DNA from 2 places in the Shewanella avicenniae genome. Region 2 is predicted to be linked to the other one. Evidence: predicted binding sites of a transcription regulator. Region 2 holds the regulator's gene; the other holds the start of a gene.
What was found. Region 2 encodes sigma-54, which starts transcription at its own class of promoters, with help from an activator protein. Its sites were predicted from a motif close to GTTGGCACGNNNNTNGNNT; they were not measured.
Positions count from the first base shown of each region.

Region 1 (8,790 bases), 700 kb from region 2:
GCTACACCGGCGATCAACGCTTCTTTATCGGCTTTGCGCAAACATGGGCGACCAAGATGCGTGATGCAGCGCTGCGCCAACGTATTGCCACCGACGGCCATGCACCGGGCATGTACCGTGCGCTGACCGTGCGTAACTTGGATGCTTGGTATCAAGCCTTTGATGTTAAGCCAGGCGACAAGCTGTATATCGCACCTGAACAACGGGTAAAAATCTGGTAAGCCGCCCGATGGGCGAAACCAACACCGACAAAAGCGCACCTTGAGTGCGCTTTTTGTTGATCTGCTTGCGATGAAATACGCGAATACTACGCCGAATGGACTAACGGGGCTCGAGGGCAATTTTGCGTTGTTGCAGCATGCTGGCAAGCTGTTTGGCCGAATTGGGTTTGGCGTAGAGATACCCTTGCCCCTCTTCACAGCCCAAGCTTTGCAGCAACTTTTGCTGCTCAGTGGTTTCGACCCCTTCGGCGATTACGGTTTTATTGAGTGAATGACCAATATCGACAATCGCCGCCACTAGCTGCTGATCTTTCGCATCGGTTACCGCGTTCATTACAAATGAGCGGTCAATTTTAAGCACTTTGAAGGGCAGATCGCGCAGCCGTGCCAAGCTCGAATGGCCAGTGCCAAAGTCATCAATCGCCAAGACAAAGCCATTTTTCTCGATATCGACCAATTGCCCCATAATTTGGCTCATATTGTCCATGATGTTGCTTTCGGTAATCTCAATCTGCACATAGCGCGGTTCAATATCCATCTGCTCCGCCAACGCCAGCAAGCGATCACTGATATTGCGCCGCATCAGCTGTTTTACCGACACGTTAATCGCCATTTCAAGGTAGATATCTTGCTTTTGCCACTCTCTGAGCTGCCACATGGCTTGTACCAACACCCAATCGCCAAGCTCTACAATCAGCCCTGAATCCTCGGCAATGGGAATAAACTCCGCCGGTGACAACATACCCTCTTCAGGATGCCGCCAACGTATGAGCGCTTCCACCCCAATAATCTCGCCGGTTTTTAACGACACTTTGGGTTGATAGAACAACATCAACTGACCTTCGGCATTTAGCGCTTGACGCAGTTCATGTTCTAACTGAATTCTGCGGGTCATCTTAATTGTCATGGCAGGCTGGAAGAAGCGAAAACAGCTGCCGCCATCCTCTTTGGCGATACGCATCGCGTGGTTGGCATGCATCACTAGCGTATTGGCGTCTTCACCATCATTGGCGTAAACCGCTAACCCGAGCGAAGCGGTTACCTGCAAAACACGTTCATTATGCTCATATGGCTGCGAAATCGATTTTGATAACTGATGCATCAACTGCACTAACTCCAGTTTCTCGTCATCTTGTTCAAGCACAATGGCAAATTCATCGCTCGCCATCCGCGCCACAGTGCCACGATTAGACTCCGCGACGTTTGCCAAACGTTCCCCCAAATCCACTAAAAACAGATCGCCCTGATCATGCCCAAGGCTATCGTTAATGTCTTTGAAACGGTCAACGCCGATGTAAATCACAATGACTTGAGAATGATTATGCTGAGCTAACTCTATGTAAGATTGGATTTTTTCGAGTATAGACAACCGATTGGGTAGATGAGTTAGCGGATCATTGAAGGTTTGGAACTGGATCTGCTCAGCAATCTCCTCATCCATATCCGCCAGCAATGCGTGATATTCCTGCTCACGACGATAGAGTGACAACAGCAGCGGACGAAAGATAAACAAGGCCTCGATTAACAGGGTCAGCAACATACCGCCGAGTGAAAGACGGTTATAACGTTGCAACTGCGAAATTGCCGCTTCACTTTCTCGTTGAAACTGCAACACGACTGCATCAAGCGACTGTAGCATTTCGGCCCGCGCCGCTTGCCGAAGCTGCTTATATGCTTCGTTTCGTTGCGACATGTCCAATGAAGCATCTACGACTCGCTCAGCTAAGACGAGAAATTCCGTCACCTTTTGATGCAGATTCGTCGGGGGCTGGTTAAACATCGCTTTAATTGCATTAGAGCTTGGCGTGGGGATATTGAGCGAACTGGCACCGTTCATTAAGGCGTAATGCATCGTACTCATGGTACTTATCGCATCATAGTAGGAAGCCAGCTCAGCACCGTGTAATTCTTCAGTTCGGGTTTGACGCAGTTCACTGGCAAACAGGGTGATCCGCTGCGACAACATTCGCTGCCGCCCGGCAATATTCACCACTCGAGCCGTCGATTCTTGCTGATCGACAATGCTCTGCACCAAATAATGAGATAACAATGCAAGTAGGGCGATAATGACCAGCGCTAAAATGTAGGTGAGCGTGCCACGCCACCAATGCTGATGTAAAAGATCCGGATTTTTATCCAGCCGTTGTTGCATGCTTAACCCCTCGCTACATCCGTGTTCTGCGATTCTGCATTAGCGATTTCGCTATTCCCCACATTATCTTGATTAGTTTAGTCGCTGCAACGCTAACAAGCGCCACTATTCGACTAAGTTGATTAATTAATCTGCACTGTGACAAATGCTAAATTGACCAACATTGGGTGGAATTCACTAACTGCTTGAGTCATCGTAACACACTAAAACCACAACACATTGATATAATTGATGTAATTTTTTGGCATGCTATTCGCTATGTGATGAGTAAGTTTTTAGGAATCGCTGGGTGCGCTCAGCTAATAAAGGATCAACACAATGCACAACAACACATTACTGGCGCTCTCTGGCGCAGCATTACTGATGGCAGGTTGGGGCTTTAACGCACACGCCCTTGAACACGAACACCGCAGCTTGGTGTTAGATGCCAGCCAAATTAAGGCACTGCATGCTGAAACGGGCGCAGGCGACCTGCGAATTATCGGCGTGGAAGGGCAAAAAGAGATTCAGGTTGAAGCAGACATCTATCGCAGCACAGATGCAGAACCGGAATTAAGCTTGCAGCTCGAACAGGGTAAGGCACATTTCGTCGCGCAGTTTAATGGCAATGTTAGCTGGGGCAAATCGCCTTACATAGATGTAGTACTGACCGTACCGGCTGAAATGACCCTCTCTGTAGACGATGGCTCTGGCGCCATCGCCATCAAGAACATGCACAGCGATATGAAGATTGATGACGGCTCTGGCAGTTTGCACATCGATGGCGGCAATAACTTAGTTATCCTCGATGGTTCCGGCAGCATTGAGTTGCGCAATATCAGCGGCAATATCGCACTCGAAGATGGCTCCGGCAGTATCACCATTCGCGACTGCGCTGGCGATGTGAAGATTGATGATGGTTCCGGTTCGATTGAGGTCAGCCAAGTGGCCGGCAAAGTGACCATTCATGATGGCTCAGGTGGCATCAGTGTTACCCATGCCAACGCGCTCAATATTACCGAGTCAGGCTCAGGCGAGGTGAGTTATCGCGATATCGCCGGAGAAGTGAGCGTTAATTAACGTGTACTTTATTCGAGAGGTCAGCCACGTGCTGGCCTTTTACATTCAGTGAAAACAGCATAAGCCCACAAATAACCAAGGCTCACCATCAATAAGATTAGCGTAACTGACTGTCTTTAGAGCCGCGGCGATTGTAACCCGCAAAACGCGCCGCATGTTTGTCTTGTTCCGCTTGGCAATTGAGACACAAGCGCACACCCGCCATCGCCTGCCGCCGCGCTTCAGGAATAGGCTCGCCACACTCTTCGCATTCACGCAGGCTTTCACCTTTGGGGATCGCCTGCCGTACACGGCTCACACCATCTTCCACCGTGCTTTCTATCTGCTGCAAATCGGCACCATCTTGTGCCCAACCCGATGCCATAACTTTCTCCTAAGGTGCGATATCACGTATCGATGGCCGCGTCATGTGAAACTCAGTCTCGGCGCTCACACCAAAATAGCTGGTCGGCCCACCGGCACGCAATATCGGTTCTGCAGCAATAGTTTGATACACGCCATCTTTGATAAAGGTTTTATCAATATGCACGCCCACCACCTCACCGAGTACCAACCAGTTATCCATAAGTTGCTTATCGGCAGTTTCCAACCGAATCAACTGGGTCAGCTTACACTCAAACGATGCAGGACTCGCGGCCACCCGCGGTACGTTAACCAACTGCGACGGCGCTTTTGCAAGCCCCGCTAACTCAAACTCATCCACCGTATTCGCCACATCTGCACAGCTAATATTCATCTGCTGTGCCAATGGCTTAGTGGCCAGATTCCAGCAAAACTCCCCCGTCTGCTCAATATTGGCCACACTGTCTTTCCAACCCGAGCTGCAAAAGCCAATGATCGGCGGCGAATCGGCAAACACGTTGAAAAAACTATAAGGTGCAAGGTTCGCCACACCGGCTGCATTACAACTAGAAATCCACCCAATCGGCCGCGGCGCAATAATCGACTTCAGCGGATTATGCAGCAAGCCATGATCTTGCTTGGGCTGATAAAAGTGAAACTGACTCGACATACGGATCTCCTGAATGGTGGGATTTATCAATCACACTAGGTGACTTTTCAAATTGCGGCCTACTTATCTGAGTATGGGCGATGACGCTCAGATTCAAGTTTATCTAGCCCAGCAATAGCAGTCACCCATGGAGACATGTGAGTTCACACACGGCCATACACACCACGCATAACATCTTAAAATGACGCTAAATTAAAAATTATTTGAATCGAATTATTTTAATTACGTAAATAGTGCTATCTATTTCTACCAAACACTGTATAGTGCACTCAGCTCAAAAACATGAGCTATTGATGAAAAATTTAGTCCAAGTCTTCTTATAGTTTTCTTTCGATATATTTCGTTATTCAACTCCGGCAGTCACTTTTTCTTTATATTCCATTTTATAGCCTCAGTTTTCGACTCTTTAATAATTAACGAGGTATATATGTCTACAAAAATGACTGGTTCAGTAAAATGGTTTAACGAATCAAAAGGCTTTGGTTTTATCTCACCTGACAACGGTGGCGCCGACCTATTTGTTCACTTTAAGTCTATCATTTCAGAAGGTTTTAAAACCTTAACTGATGGTCAAAAAGTATCGTTTACGGTAGAAGCTGGCGCCAAAGGCCCACAAGCGACAAACGTCGCCGCCGCATAAGTGACCATTTCCAATATATTCTTGCATCACATTTTCTTAGATGTGATGTAGGAATTTATGGCATTTATTTTTTAGCCTAACTTTATAATTAGTCCGCCAATGCTTAATCCACTATCAAATTAAATGTTAAATATCAAATTTAGCAGCATTAACTACTGAGCTAAATTTTCTAATATATTATTTTGATAGCTTTTATTTAAGAGGCTTATAATGAAAAAGATGCGAAATGTAAATCAAAGCAAAGCGCGTAAAAATAACCATGAAGAAAAATTTGAATCTATGGTTAAAGAATATCAAGAAGCGAAGACTTTGTTAGATTCGATGGATGATGGTTCTGACGAGCAACTACAGCAACAACGGCTCTGTGACAGTCTATTTGCCAAAGCAGAAAAGTTCTTTACGCAGCACAACTAGGTCCCACCACCCCATCTTTGCGTGGCACATGCCATGCCATTGATAACCAGCATGCAGCTCACCCACTGCCATTGCTAACACGGAAACTTTCGTGAGACATCCCCACAAAACCGATACCCCCTAACGCTACTCAGTAGCGTGGGGCATCGCTGCACCCGCCGTTCGCTATGACATTTGTCTCTATACAACTCAAATATTGCAACTCCATGCAATGCCTAAAAGCTGGACGGGCATACAGTCATATTGAAATCATGACGATTTTAATCCCAACTTCGTGCGCGTTTTCACATTCCAATATTAATAAATATCATTAAAATCATGAAATTATAAAACCTATGGGGTAGATAATAGGTTTGGGAAACGCGCATGCGCGTTTTTCCGGATGGTGAATTTAGAAAAACGCTGATAAGTTCATTACATACTGATAGTTAACTGTGCCAGTTTTCATTGGTCTAACGTGATAAACGCGCATGCGCACGAATAAAATGTTAGGCTATTCAATTAATTAAGGAGAATGTATGGCACTTCCAAGTGTATACACGCAAGTCTACGGACAAATTTCTGAATTTTTCCAAAAAATTCAGGAAGGACAAGCGCCTTCAACATTTACTCAGCAACACCTTAAAGACATTGGTTTTGCCTCAACAAACCATCGAGCGTTTATTCCGATTCTCAAGGCACTAGGTTTTTTGACCCCCGGAGGTGCGCCAACCAATAGATATCATGATTACAGGGATAAATCACAATCTCGTCAAATCATGGGAGAGGCAGTTAAAGAAGCTTATTCTGACTTGTTTCTTATAAAGTCACACCCGAAAGATGCTGATAAAAATCTTATTGAAGGGAAATTCAAGAGTACCCACAATGCTAAAGATCGGCCCGCAGAGCTAATGGCAAAAACCTTTTTTGGGTTACTTGCAATTTCAGATATTGATCATTCACCAAAAGCTACAGCGAAAGTTGAAAAAACTCTAGAAGTTGGTGATGAAGACAAGACAGCCACACAAGCTCAACCAGAATCAGTATTGCAAGTTCCTGTGTCTGGTGTTCAACCGAGCTTACATTACAATATACAGATTCATCTTCCAGCCACAAAAGACATTGAGGTATATAACTCAATATTCAAATCCCTGAAGGAGCATTTGCTTGGATAGCTATAAGAAGGATTTGCGAGACTTTTTGTTTCGGGGTCTGATGTTTGAATCTGAAGCAACTAGCTTTCAGAAGGCTGGGATTCAAATTGGTGCTGATTTATCAGCTGCAGATGAAAAGCTATTGGCTGAACAAATTGCGCCTTTCAGTATTAGTCGTCGTAATAATGCAATAGAAATGGCAAGGCTATATGCTTTATTACACTGCTTCGAGAATGAAGTCAGATCTTTGATCAGATCAACACTAGAGGAAAACGAAGGTGTGGATTGGTGGGAAAAATTACCTAACAAAGTTAAAGGACATGCTCAATCTAGGCAAGAAACTGCGTTTAAAGATTCGTGGCTGGAAGGTGAAAAGGAAGATCTTCTAGGTTTCGTAGATTTTGGGATGTTAGCAGCGATAATTATCGAAAAGTGGTCTTTCTTTGAAGATATCATGCCTTCGCAGCATTGGCTGAAGCAGCGGATGGAAGAACTGGAAAAATCACGAAATTTCATTGCGCACAATCGAATGCTTCTTCCAAGTGAGTTCAACCGCATATATATGTATATAGCAGATTGGAACAGGGTCATCGGCTTGTAGCCTAACAATTTGCTGCACACGGAAAAATTACTCGCTGCGCTCCTAATTTTCCGGTGAGCAAGGCGTTAACCCATAGAAATTTTTATCCGAAATTCACCTGATAAAGTCGACGTTCGAGCAAGCTTTTGTCCATAGACAGTTTCCATGAAACCATCAGGCAACACCGATTCCCCTTCGGCGCTGCGTAGGTGCGTTGGGCAGGCATTGAGCAATCGAGGAATGGATTCCGAGAAGCGATGGTGAGCGAGGGACCGCGAATCAGAGCGATTTGCGAAAATGACAAACCAGAAGCGCCGTAGCGATTAGCGCCGTGGGGCGTCGTCGGGGTTCCAAGGGGCGAGGGACGAGCATCGCCCCTTGGCTCTGGTGTGGAACGAGTAGTTTCACGACTTTCGCAACCGTAGGTTGCCATCGCGCAGCGATAGCGAACTAACCAAGCGCAGCTTGGTATGGCGCAGCCATAATTTTTTAGCAAACGAAGTTTGCAAGGCGCCAGCCTCAGCTCTAGCAACCGCAGCTTGCCATCGCGCAGCGATACCGAACTAACCAAGCGGCAGCTTGGTATGGCGCAGCCATAATTTTTTAGCAAACGAAGTTTGCAAGGCGCCAGCCTCAGCTCTAGCAACCGCAGCTTGCCATCGCGCAGCGATACCGAACTAACCAAGCGGCAGCTTGGTATAACTCCCACAAACGCAGATTGCCCAACCCAATCTGCAACCAACAAAAAAGGGAGCAAAGCACCCGCTTTACTCCCTTCCCGGCTTACGCCCCCAACGCCAGACGGCGCCTTAAAAATCGTTACATATCACACTGTTTCAGTGGCTTACGCAATTGCGCACGCACGTTGTCCATACCTGCGTAGAATTCTTTCATCATCAACAAGCCCATCATCTTACCGTTGTCGGTCACAATCAGCTCATCGGGATTGCTTGGGTCATTTTTGATGGCACCGATCATCTTCATTGAGGTCATCTCTTTGAACAGCGCAGTATCCAAGTTCACCCCAAAGGTATCGCGGAAATACTTGCGGTTCAAACGGCCAGAGAACATACCCAGCAGGAAGCGATATTGCATCACATCTTTCTTGCTGTAGTTCTTCTGTTGCTCAACGCCCATTTTGCCGTTGATGATACGGTCTTCGTAACGGCGCAATGAGAAGGTGTTAACGTACAAGGTATCATTTAAAAAGCTGAAAGAACCTGAGCCAACGCCCAAATATTCATCATAATCAATCACGTATTCGTCAAAACCTTCATCGTTTGCTTTACCAAACGCCCACGCTGACAGCTGGTTATATTGGCCGTTCAGAGTATTCAAAATCATGCGATATTGGTTGGCCATATCGTGATGCGGTGCGGCCAAGTTAGCTTTAACGCTTTTACGGGTTTGGTGGGTCACCATCAATGGATAGGTGGTGATCTGCCGTGGGTCGAGCTTAGATGCCATGTTCAAGTCGTGTTGAATCACTTCATCGGTTTGACCACGGAAACCAAAAATCAGGTCGACGTTGATGATCGGGAACAGCTCTTTGGCCGCCATGATCTTGTCGAAGGTTTGC
Region 1 covers NZ_CP071503.1:4,032,334-4,041,123, forward strand. Annotated here, with positions in the region: gene JYB87_RS17860 (M13 family metallopeptidase) at 1-221, shown strand, start outside; gene JYB87_RS17865 (EAL domain-containing protein) at 322-2,373, opposite strand; gene JYB87_RS17870 (DUF4097 family beta strand repeat-containing protein) at 2,692-3,432, shown strand; gene JYB87_RS17875 (DksA/TraR family C4-type zinc finger protein) at 3,530-3,796, opposite strand; gene JYB87_RS17880 (flavin reductase family protein) at 3,806-4,444, opposite strand; gene JYB87_RS17885 (cold-shock protein) at 4,872-5,084, shown strand; gene JYB87_RS17890 (hypothetical protein) at 5,295-5,498, shown strand; gene JYB87_RS17895 (DUF5343 domain-containing protein) at 6,017-6,652, shown strand; gene JYB87_RS17900 (Swt1 family HEPN domain-containing protein) at 6,645-7,232, shown strand; gene JYB87_RS17905 (coproporphyrinogen III oxidase family protein) at 8,031-8,790, opposite strand, start outside.
Region 1: JYB87_RS17870 (DUF4097 family beta strand repeat-containing protein) is a predicted target of sigma-54. The motif match lies at 2,614-2,632, and genes of this name have one in related genera.

Region 2 (8,790 bases):
GGGAGCACACTTTTTTCTATCGTTGGGGGCGATAACACAAGGTTCGGTCCAATCCTGCCTAAATCGTTTACACTGACATCAAACGTCGAAACGATGACACCAATGCTGCAAAGCCTTTTTGCTTGATGTCTGCTTCAGCTTCTACAGACCAAGCGAATAATGTTTTTGTCGGTACACCATACTGACGGGCAACGTCAAAATGCAGCTTACCGTGGGAGAGATCGTTCAATGCTCTGGTTTTGATGTTTACATCAATCATGTTGTTCTCCCTTTGTTATTGACCCTGAAAGTTAAATCAGCAATCGTTAATCTTTACTCTACATCCCACTGGCTAATGCCCAAATGTTGCAGTTGTTCCCAACATTGCCGACAGCTATTCAAGAATCCGAAAATCTGTTTCATTCTTTACTCCTTGTCGTAGTGGCCTACTACTTTAGTTATATGTAAGAACTGTGCCAATTTTTCATAGTTAAAATTTTTCAATAAAAACAATACCTAATAAAATTGGATTGTGATTGCGAGAAAAAGCTAAAGATCCAAGGATGTGCATGCTGCACTAATTTGGTGCAATTAAGGCGCTTTTGCTGTGCAAGCACAGAGAGAAAGAATTCAGTGAGAATTAAAAGGGAAAATTAGCTGAATAGCCACTGAATTGGCGTTAAAAACGGAACGCTATGGTTATTGAACGGTTGTGACTTAAGCTGCTCAAGATATACTTAGAGCCAATTCAGTACGAATATCAAATTCACAAGGAGGCGATGTGATGCACATTTCCAAAAAACTATTAGCCACTTTTGTGGTGACCGCATTGGCCGCTGGTTGCACCACGGTAAATCCCTATACCAAAGAGGAACAAACCGCTAAAGCATCTACAGGTGCGATTATTGGCGCAGTTGCTGGTGCCGTCGTTGGTGTGGCAACTTCCAGTAAGCATGATCGCGGTAAAGGTGCGTTGATTGGTGCTGCGTCGGGTGCTGCCGTGGGTGGTGGTATTGGCTATTACATGGATGTTCAAGAAGCTAAATTGCGTCAGCAACTGGATGCTACCGGTGTGAGTGTCACCCGTACCGGCGACACTATCGTGCTGAACATGCCTAACGAGTTAACTTTCGGGGTTGACAGCTCGACCCTGAGTGAGCGCGCACAATCGGTGTTGGATGGCGTAGTGCTGGTGGTTAACGAATACAGCAAAACCCAACTCAACGTGATTGGCCATACTGATAGCTCAGGCAGCGATTCTTACAACCTGCGTCTGTCGCAGGTAAGAGCATCAACAGTAGGTAGCTATTTGATTACCAAAGGTGTTGCAGGACAACGTGTTGTGACCCAAGGCGCGGGTGAGAGTCAACCTATCGCCTCAAATGATACTGCGCAGGGACGGGCACAAAACCGCCGGGTAGAGATTATCCTTACACCATTGCCGCAGTAAGTGATGCGATAAAAAAAGCGCTCGTTGAGCGCTTTTTTATTGGTAATCTTTAGATAGCAGAGACTGGTAGCTTCTGTTTAACTCGCTTCATCAAACCTAGCGTTGATCAGCTGACAGATTGCGTCTAATGCTTGTTCCGCTTCTGGGCCTTCAGCGCTGAGAGTGATGGTTTTACCCATACCTGTTTCTAACATCAATAGCCCCAATACGCTGCCAGCTGACGCCTTTTTACTGCCCTGAATGATCGTGACATTGGCGTCAAATGCGTTGGCGAGTACTGCAAGCTTAGTTGCTGCGCGCGCATGAAGCCCGAGCTTGTTGATGATTTCGATCTCGCGTTCAACTTTTGCCACTTTGTAACTCCCGATGCTTCGCTTGCACGCGATGTTTGCTACTGCTAAAGCGTTTAGCAAGTTGATCTGCTACATACACTGAACGATGTTGCCCACCAGTACAACCAATAGCGATGGTGAGATAACTGCGGTTATTGCGTTCAAGATGCGGCAACCAAGTCTCAAACAGGTTTTCAATCTGCCAGATGAGCTTATTGACTAGCGGTTGGCGTGACAAAAACTCCTGCACCGGTTCATCTAAGCCAGTGTATGGCCTAAGACTGACTTCCCAGTGCGGGTTCGGTAGGAACCTGACATCAAACACAAAATCAGCTTCGGTTGGCACCCCATGTTTAAACCCAAACGACTCAAAGTTAATTACCAGTTCTTTGGTAGAGGTGCCCAGCAGAATTTCACGCACAGTGTCGCTTAATTCATAGATGTTGGAAGTTGAGGTATCAAGATAATGATCCATCAACTGCGAGATAGGCTCTAGCAGTTCACCTTCCTCTTCAATCGCCTCTTTTAACGATTTATGACGCTTGGAGAGCGGATGTAAACGGCGGGTTTCACTATAGCGCTTGATTAATACTTTGTCGGATGCATTGAGGAAAAAACTGATGACCTCTGTGCCTTCGGGGAGTTTCGCAAGCTGACTTTCAAGTAACTTATCTTGGTTGGGTAAGTTGCGCACGTCAACACTGATAGCGACGAACTCATTGCTGCCTCGCAGATTTACTAGCAGATCGCCAATCATCTGTAATGGCAAGTTGTCAACACAGTAATAGCCCATATCCTCTAATACGCGCAGGGCTACAGATTTTCCTGAACCTGAACGACCGGAGACTATGGCCAACTTCATGCGGTGATTACCTGATAAAGTTCTTGCTCGTTCTCAGCCTTACGAAGCTGCTTGAGCACTTGTTTATCGCTTAGCTTTTCCGCCATGGCGGAGAGCGTGCTCAGGTGTTGCTGACATTGATCTGCTGGCACAATAAGTGCGAACAAAATATCCACCGGTTGATTATCAATCGCGTCAAAAGGAATGGCCTCTTCACACTTGATTAATACCGCAACGGGCGTGTCAATATCCGGCAAACGACCATGCGGGATCGCAATACCGTTACCGATTCCTGTACTGCCCATACGCTCGCGAGCCAAAAGACTTTCAAAAATGGCTTGAGAGGATAGGTCGGGATACTGGGCTGCTGCGAGATCGCTGATGAGCTCCAGTACCTTTTTCTTACTGCCCGGAGTCGCACAGGTGGTACACTCCGGCCGCAGGATGGTCCTAAGTTCCATCGTTAGTGTTTTGTCAGCTTTTCTTTGTGTTTAATGACCTGACGATCCAATTTATCAATGAGGATGTCAATGGCGGCGTACATGTCGTCGTGTTGAGAGGTTGCAAATACTTCGCCGCCGGAAAGGTGCAGCTTGGCTTCTGCTATCTGTAGTGCTTTTTCAACAGCGAGGACAATGTGGACATTATTGATCTGTTCGAAATGGCGTTCAAGCTTTGCAAATTTGCTCTCAACGTAGCTACGTAAAGAATCGGTGATCTCAAGTTGTTTTCCTGCAAGATTAATTTGCATCGTTGACTCCTCCGATTGTCGGGCTTTTAAAGGCTCTTCCGCTGATTTGACGGCGGAATTAGCATTGCTTCCCGATACTTAGCGATTGTTCGTCTCGCGACATTAATGCCTTGTTCGGCAAGCAATTGCGCCATTTTACTGTCGCTTAACGGCTTTTTAGGGTTCTCCGCGGCAACCAGCTTTTTGATGAAAGCACGAATGGCTGTTGAAGAACACTCGCCGCCATCGTCAGTACCTACATGGCTAGAGAAGAAATATTTTAGTTCAAAAATGCCGCGAGGGGTGTGCATGTATTTCTGGGTGGTGACCCGCGAAATGGTCGATTCATGCATTTCTACCGCTTCGGCAATATCGTTGAGCACCATAGGTTTCATCGCTTCTTCACCATATTCGAAGAAGCCTTGCTGAAATTGAACGATGCAATTAGCGACTTTAAGCAGGGTGTCGTTACGGCTTTCCAAACTCTTGATAAACCATTTAGCTTCTTGCAGATGACCACGAATAAATTGGCTATCTGACTGGCTGCGCACGCTACGTGCCATCGTGGCATACTGCTGATTGATGCTGATTTTTGGCATGCAATCTGGGTTGAGTTCAACCACCCAGCGCCCGTTTTTCTTCCATACCGTCACGTCTGGAATGACATATTCATCTTCAGACTCTTGGATGGTTAATCCTGGGCGAGGATTTAACGTTTGGATGAGAACGATTGCGTCACGTAACTCTTCTTCCTTAAGGCGCGTTTTGCGCATCAAGGTGCGGTAATCTTTGGCGGCGATCAGATCGAGGTACTCATCGATGAGCATTTTGGCATTGGCCAAATGCGGTACGTCGTCACTGAATTGTGATAATTGGATCAGCAAACATTCGCGTAAATCGCGCGCGGCAACTCCCACGGGATCAAAGTGTTGAATGCGCTTCAGCACGGCTTCAACTTCATCCACTTCGATATCATCTAAGCCCAGCGCTTCAATAATTTCTTCAGCTGATTGGGTTAAATAGCCACGCTCGTCAATGGCTTCAATAATCGCGGTAGCAATTGCTTCATCGGTTTCTGAAAATGGTGTGAGGTTTTTTTGCCATTCCAAATGCTCATGCAAGCCTTCGCTAGTTTCACCTTGAAACGGCATGTCATCGTCACGGACGACGCCAGATGACGTGTTGGGCGCAGCGGTGAAAACCTCGTCCCAAGTGGTGTCCATTGGCAGTTCTTCAGGGAGCTCTTGGCTATTAAGCGCATCACTGGTTTCAACGGACGAACTGTCTTCTATCGACTCTGACAGCTCTTGTTCACTGTCACGTTCGCGGTTATCCGCTTCAAGCCCCGCGTCATTGTTATCAACATCAACATCGTCATTAATCTCCAACATCGGGTTGGAATCGAGTGCTTGTTGAATTTCCTGCTGCAGCTCAAGCGACGACAATTGCAGTAGACGAATTGCCTGCTGCAGTTGCGGTGTCATAGTTAATTGTTGACCCAGCTTAAGCTGAAGTGACGCTTTCATTGTTGACTGCTAATCCCCAAAAATTATGTATTAAAACAACCACAAAGAGTTGGTAGTTTTATGAAATTTATTTGTCCCCACCACCGTACTATAGCCTGAATTGTTCCCCTAAGTACACTGCTCGCACCTGTTGGTTGTCGAGGATCTCGGCGGGTGTGCCTTCTGCAATCAGCTGCCCATGGCTGACGATGTAGGCGTGTTCGCACACATCCAGAGTTTCGCGCACGTTATGATCGGTAATCAAGACACCCAGTCCTCGAGACTTGAGTTGTTCGATGATTTTCTTGATATCGATAACAGAAATTGGATCTACGCCCGCAAAAGGTTCGTCCAATAAAATGAATTTTGGATCAGCCGCTAACGCGCGTGCTATCTCAACGCGGCGCCGTTCTCCACCCGATAACGCCATCCCCAAGCTGTCACGGATGTGGGTGATATGAAACTCTTCGAGCAGCTGTTCAAGAATGGCTTCGCGTTCTTCGTTGCTTAATCCTTTGCGGACTTCAAGAACGGCCATAATGTTATCGCGCACTGAGAGTTTGCGAAAAATACTCGCCTCTTGCGGCAGATAACCAATCCCTTTACGCGCCCGCAGGTGCATTGGATCTAAGGTCAGATCATCTTGATCAATAAAAATACGGCCATGGTCACTCTGTACTAAGCCGACCACCATGTAGAAGGTGGTGGTTTTGCCCGCACCGTTAGGACCGAGCAAACCAACGATCTGTCCGGTGTTTACCTGTAAGCTAACATCTTTTACTACCGAACGTTTTTTATAGCTCTTGGCCAGATTGGTCGCTTTTAAAACGCTGGTCATGGCTGCTCCTGCTCGGTTTTCGGCGGCGTTGGCTCTTTAGGGAGATTATCTGGACGGATAACTGTGGTGACTTGCTCTTGGTCACTACCAATCGCTTGCAGCTGCTGCTTGTTCAGATCGTAAATGATCTTATCCGCTGAGGACATGCTGCTGCCTTGCTCTACCTTGGCCATACCGATCAGGGTCAACACGCGTTGGTTGATGTTGAACTGAATTTCATTGGCGCGAGCGGTGGTCAGCGTGCCATCTTCTTGCTTTTGGGTGAAAGTAGCTGGTTTGCCGGTGGCAATCAGCACACGGTCTTGATCTTTTTCTGGCGAGGTGGCACTCAATTCGTCGGCTTTAAGTGTTAACAAGCCTTGAGTCACCAACACTGGGCCGCCATAGACGACACGTTTATTTTTGAGATCAGCAAATTGAGTGGCGGACTTAATCTTTACCTCTTGTTGTAAGTTGATGTCCGCGGCAGTTGCCATCAGACTCGAGGCGCTAAGTACGATGGCCAGAAGAATATTATTTGCTCTCATAAGTACCTTTAATGTCGCTCAACAGTTTCAATTGCTGGGCATTTAAATCGGCATAAAGTCCGACACCTGATGCGTTAAAGCCACTCCCTGACATAAAGACCTGCTCCGGCGAGGTCATGATCATCGTCGACACGTCTAATTCTAAATACTCTGTCGTTAATGATCGAATGGGATCTTTTGGCGTAATGGCATCAATCATAACATTATTTTGTAGCACAACCTTATGTTGTGTGCGATTGAGCTGCCCTTGGTCGGCAGACATTTTCCACTGCGCATCACCGTTATCTGGATAGATATGGTAAATCGGCTTTTCGAATAGCGTGGTGTCGGTATCGGCAAAGTGCGCCATATGGGTCGCAGACACTCGGGTAGACACCTTACCGTTTTCATCGAAACTGACGCTTTTTAGATTATCAGCCACATAGTCAGGCCGCTCCACGGTGCTTACCGTCGTGGGTTGCTGTTCATTTCGCTTGCTCTGTACCTGCCAATACAACACGATGGCGGCGGCAAAGAAGGCAATGATGGCCAAAGTTACTCGGTTCATACACTCATTCCGTGGGCGCTATCGAGCAGATTTTGGCTGAGCAGCAACAGATCTGCAAGTTCTCGCACGGCACCAAAGCCACCGCCAATACTGGTGACAAAATCTGCCAGTTGTTTGACCTGTGGATGGCCATCCGCCACGCAAACGCCCAAGCCTACTTGTTGCATCACTGGCAGGTCAACCATATCGTCACCGATGTAAGCAACCTGCTCTGGGTTGAGTTGATAAACGTCAAGCAATTCATGGTAAGCGGTCAGTTTATTGTCGATCCCTTGATAAATGTGCTGAATACCGAGGGATGTCATGCGCCGTTCAACGATTTGTGATTTTCTACCGGTGATCACCGCCACCTGAATATTGCATGACAGCAACGCTTTAATACCAAAGCCGTCGCGAGTATGGAACGCTTTTAGCTCCTCACCCTGATTGCCCATATAGATGCGGCCATCAGAAAACACTCCATCAACATCACAAATCAGCAGGCGGATCTGCTGCGCCTTTTGCCACACCTTGTCAGTAACCGGGCCGTAAAAAGTCGTATGTTGTGTCACATAACCCCCGCATTGACTAAGTCGAGCATATTGAGCGCCCCAATTGGGTGGCGTTGTTGGTCGATAACAATCAGGCCGTTGATGTTGCGATCATCCATCACTTTAAGCGCTTCAGCAGCCAAAATGCTGTCGGTCACCGAGGTGCAGTTACGGGTCATCACTTCAGCAATCAGGGTTTGACGGAGATTGACTTCTGCATCAATCACCCGGCGTAAGTCACCATCGGTAAAGATACCCACCAATTCATTGTCTTGATTGACAATGGCAGTCATCCCTAAGCCTTTGCGGGAAATTTCATAGAGCGCTTCGGTGATGGTGATGTCGTCACGCACAATCGGCGTATCTTCGCCTTTATGCATGATATCGCTCACCTTCAGCAGTAATTTACGACCAAGCGCACCACCGGGATGTGACATAGCAAAATCATCTTTGGTGAAGCCTTTGGCTTGCAACAGCGCGATTGCAATGGCATCGCCCATCACTAAGGTGGCGGTGGTACTTGATGTGGGTGCCAGCCCGAGTGGGCAGGCTTCCTCGGGCACCTTGATGCACAAATGCAGTTGCGAATGTTTCGCCATCGTGGATTCTGGATTGCCCGTCATGGCAATTACTGGGATCCCTTGGCGTTTTATCACCGGCATCAAGGTCAGAATTTCGTGTGACTCGCCCGAATTAGAGATGGTCAATACGATATCGTTATCGCTCAATACGCCGAGGTCACCATGGCTGGCTTCGCCCGGATGCACGAAAAACGCTGGCGTTCCGGTGCTGGATAATGTGGCTGAAATCTTATTGCCAATGTGGCCAGATTTTCCCATGCCCATGACGATCACTTTACCTGAACATTGCAGGATCATCTGACATGCGCGGGCAAATTCTTCTGAATCAACAAACTGATACAGGTTATCGAGCGCCTGCTTTTCAATATCGATAACTTTGCGCCCCCAATGACGCAGTTGACTTGCATCTGTCATAGTCTTATTCGTCCAATGCAGCTATCGTATTTTTGCGACTGCAATTTATTTCATGCGGTGGGCGGAGGAGGCGATGGAACATCTTCAGCGGCAGAGCGCTGTTCTCATCTTGCCATTCGGCCACTGCCGCTAATTGATTTTATGGATGCAACAATGAGGTGCATCATTACAGTTAATCCATCTTGAGTGAAACAATGAACCCACCATTGCTCTGGCGCGTGCCTTCACTCTCTTGCGACAGTTCCATGGCCAATTGATTTTCGGCCTGCGTCGTTACTACTGACAATTAAATAAATAATTGCATGATTATAGTCGATTTTTTCTGTTAGAAATTGTTGTGGCGCAAGGATTATGCTGCACAAAACTCAGATGATGGTGCTGAATATCAATCGACTTTTGCTTGTTTCCCTGCATTGTCGCCGCATTTGCGATAAATGAAAAGAGCAGTGCTCGGCTTTGGGACATCAGTTGTTTGGGTTAACTAAATTGCGTACAATCTTTTGCCCACAGACGAAT
Region 2 covers NZ_CP071503.1:531,476-540,265, forward strand. Annotated here, with positions in the region: gene JYB87_RS02285 (transposase) at 68-259, opposite strand; gene JYB87_RS02290 (OmpA family protein) at 764-1,429, shown strand; gene JYB87_RS02295 (HPr family phosphocarrier protein) at 1,507-1,782, opposite strand; gene rapZ (RNase adapter RapZ) at 1,769-2,623, opposite strand; gene ptsN (PTS IIA-like nitrogen regulatory protein PtsN) at 2,620-3,063, opposite strand; gene hpf (ribosome hibernation promoting factor) at 3,066-3,353, opposite strand; gene JYB87_RS02315 (RNA polymerase factor sigma-54) at 3,380-4,858, opposite strand; gene lptB (LPS export ABC transporter ATP-binding protein) at 4,947-5,675, opposite strand; gene lptA (lipopolysaccharide transport periplasmic protein LptA) at 5,672-6,202, opposite strand; gene lptC (LPS export ABC transporter periplasmic protein LptC) at 6,189-6,749, opposite strand; gene kdsC (3-deoxy-manno-octulosonate-8-phosphatase KdsC) at 6,746-7,300, opposite strand; gene JYB87_RS02340 (KpsF/GutQ family sugar-phosphate isomerase) at 7,297-8,274, opposite strand.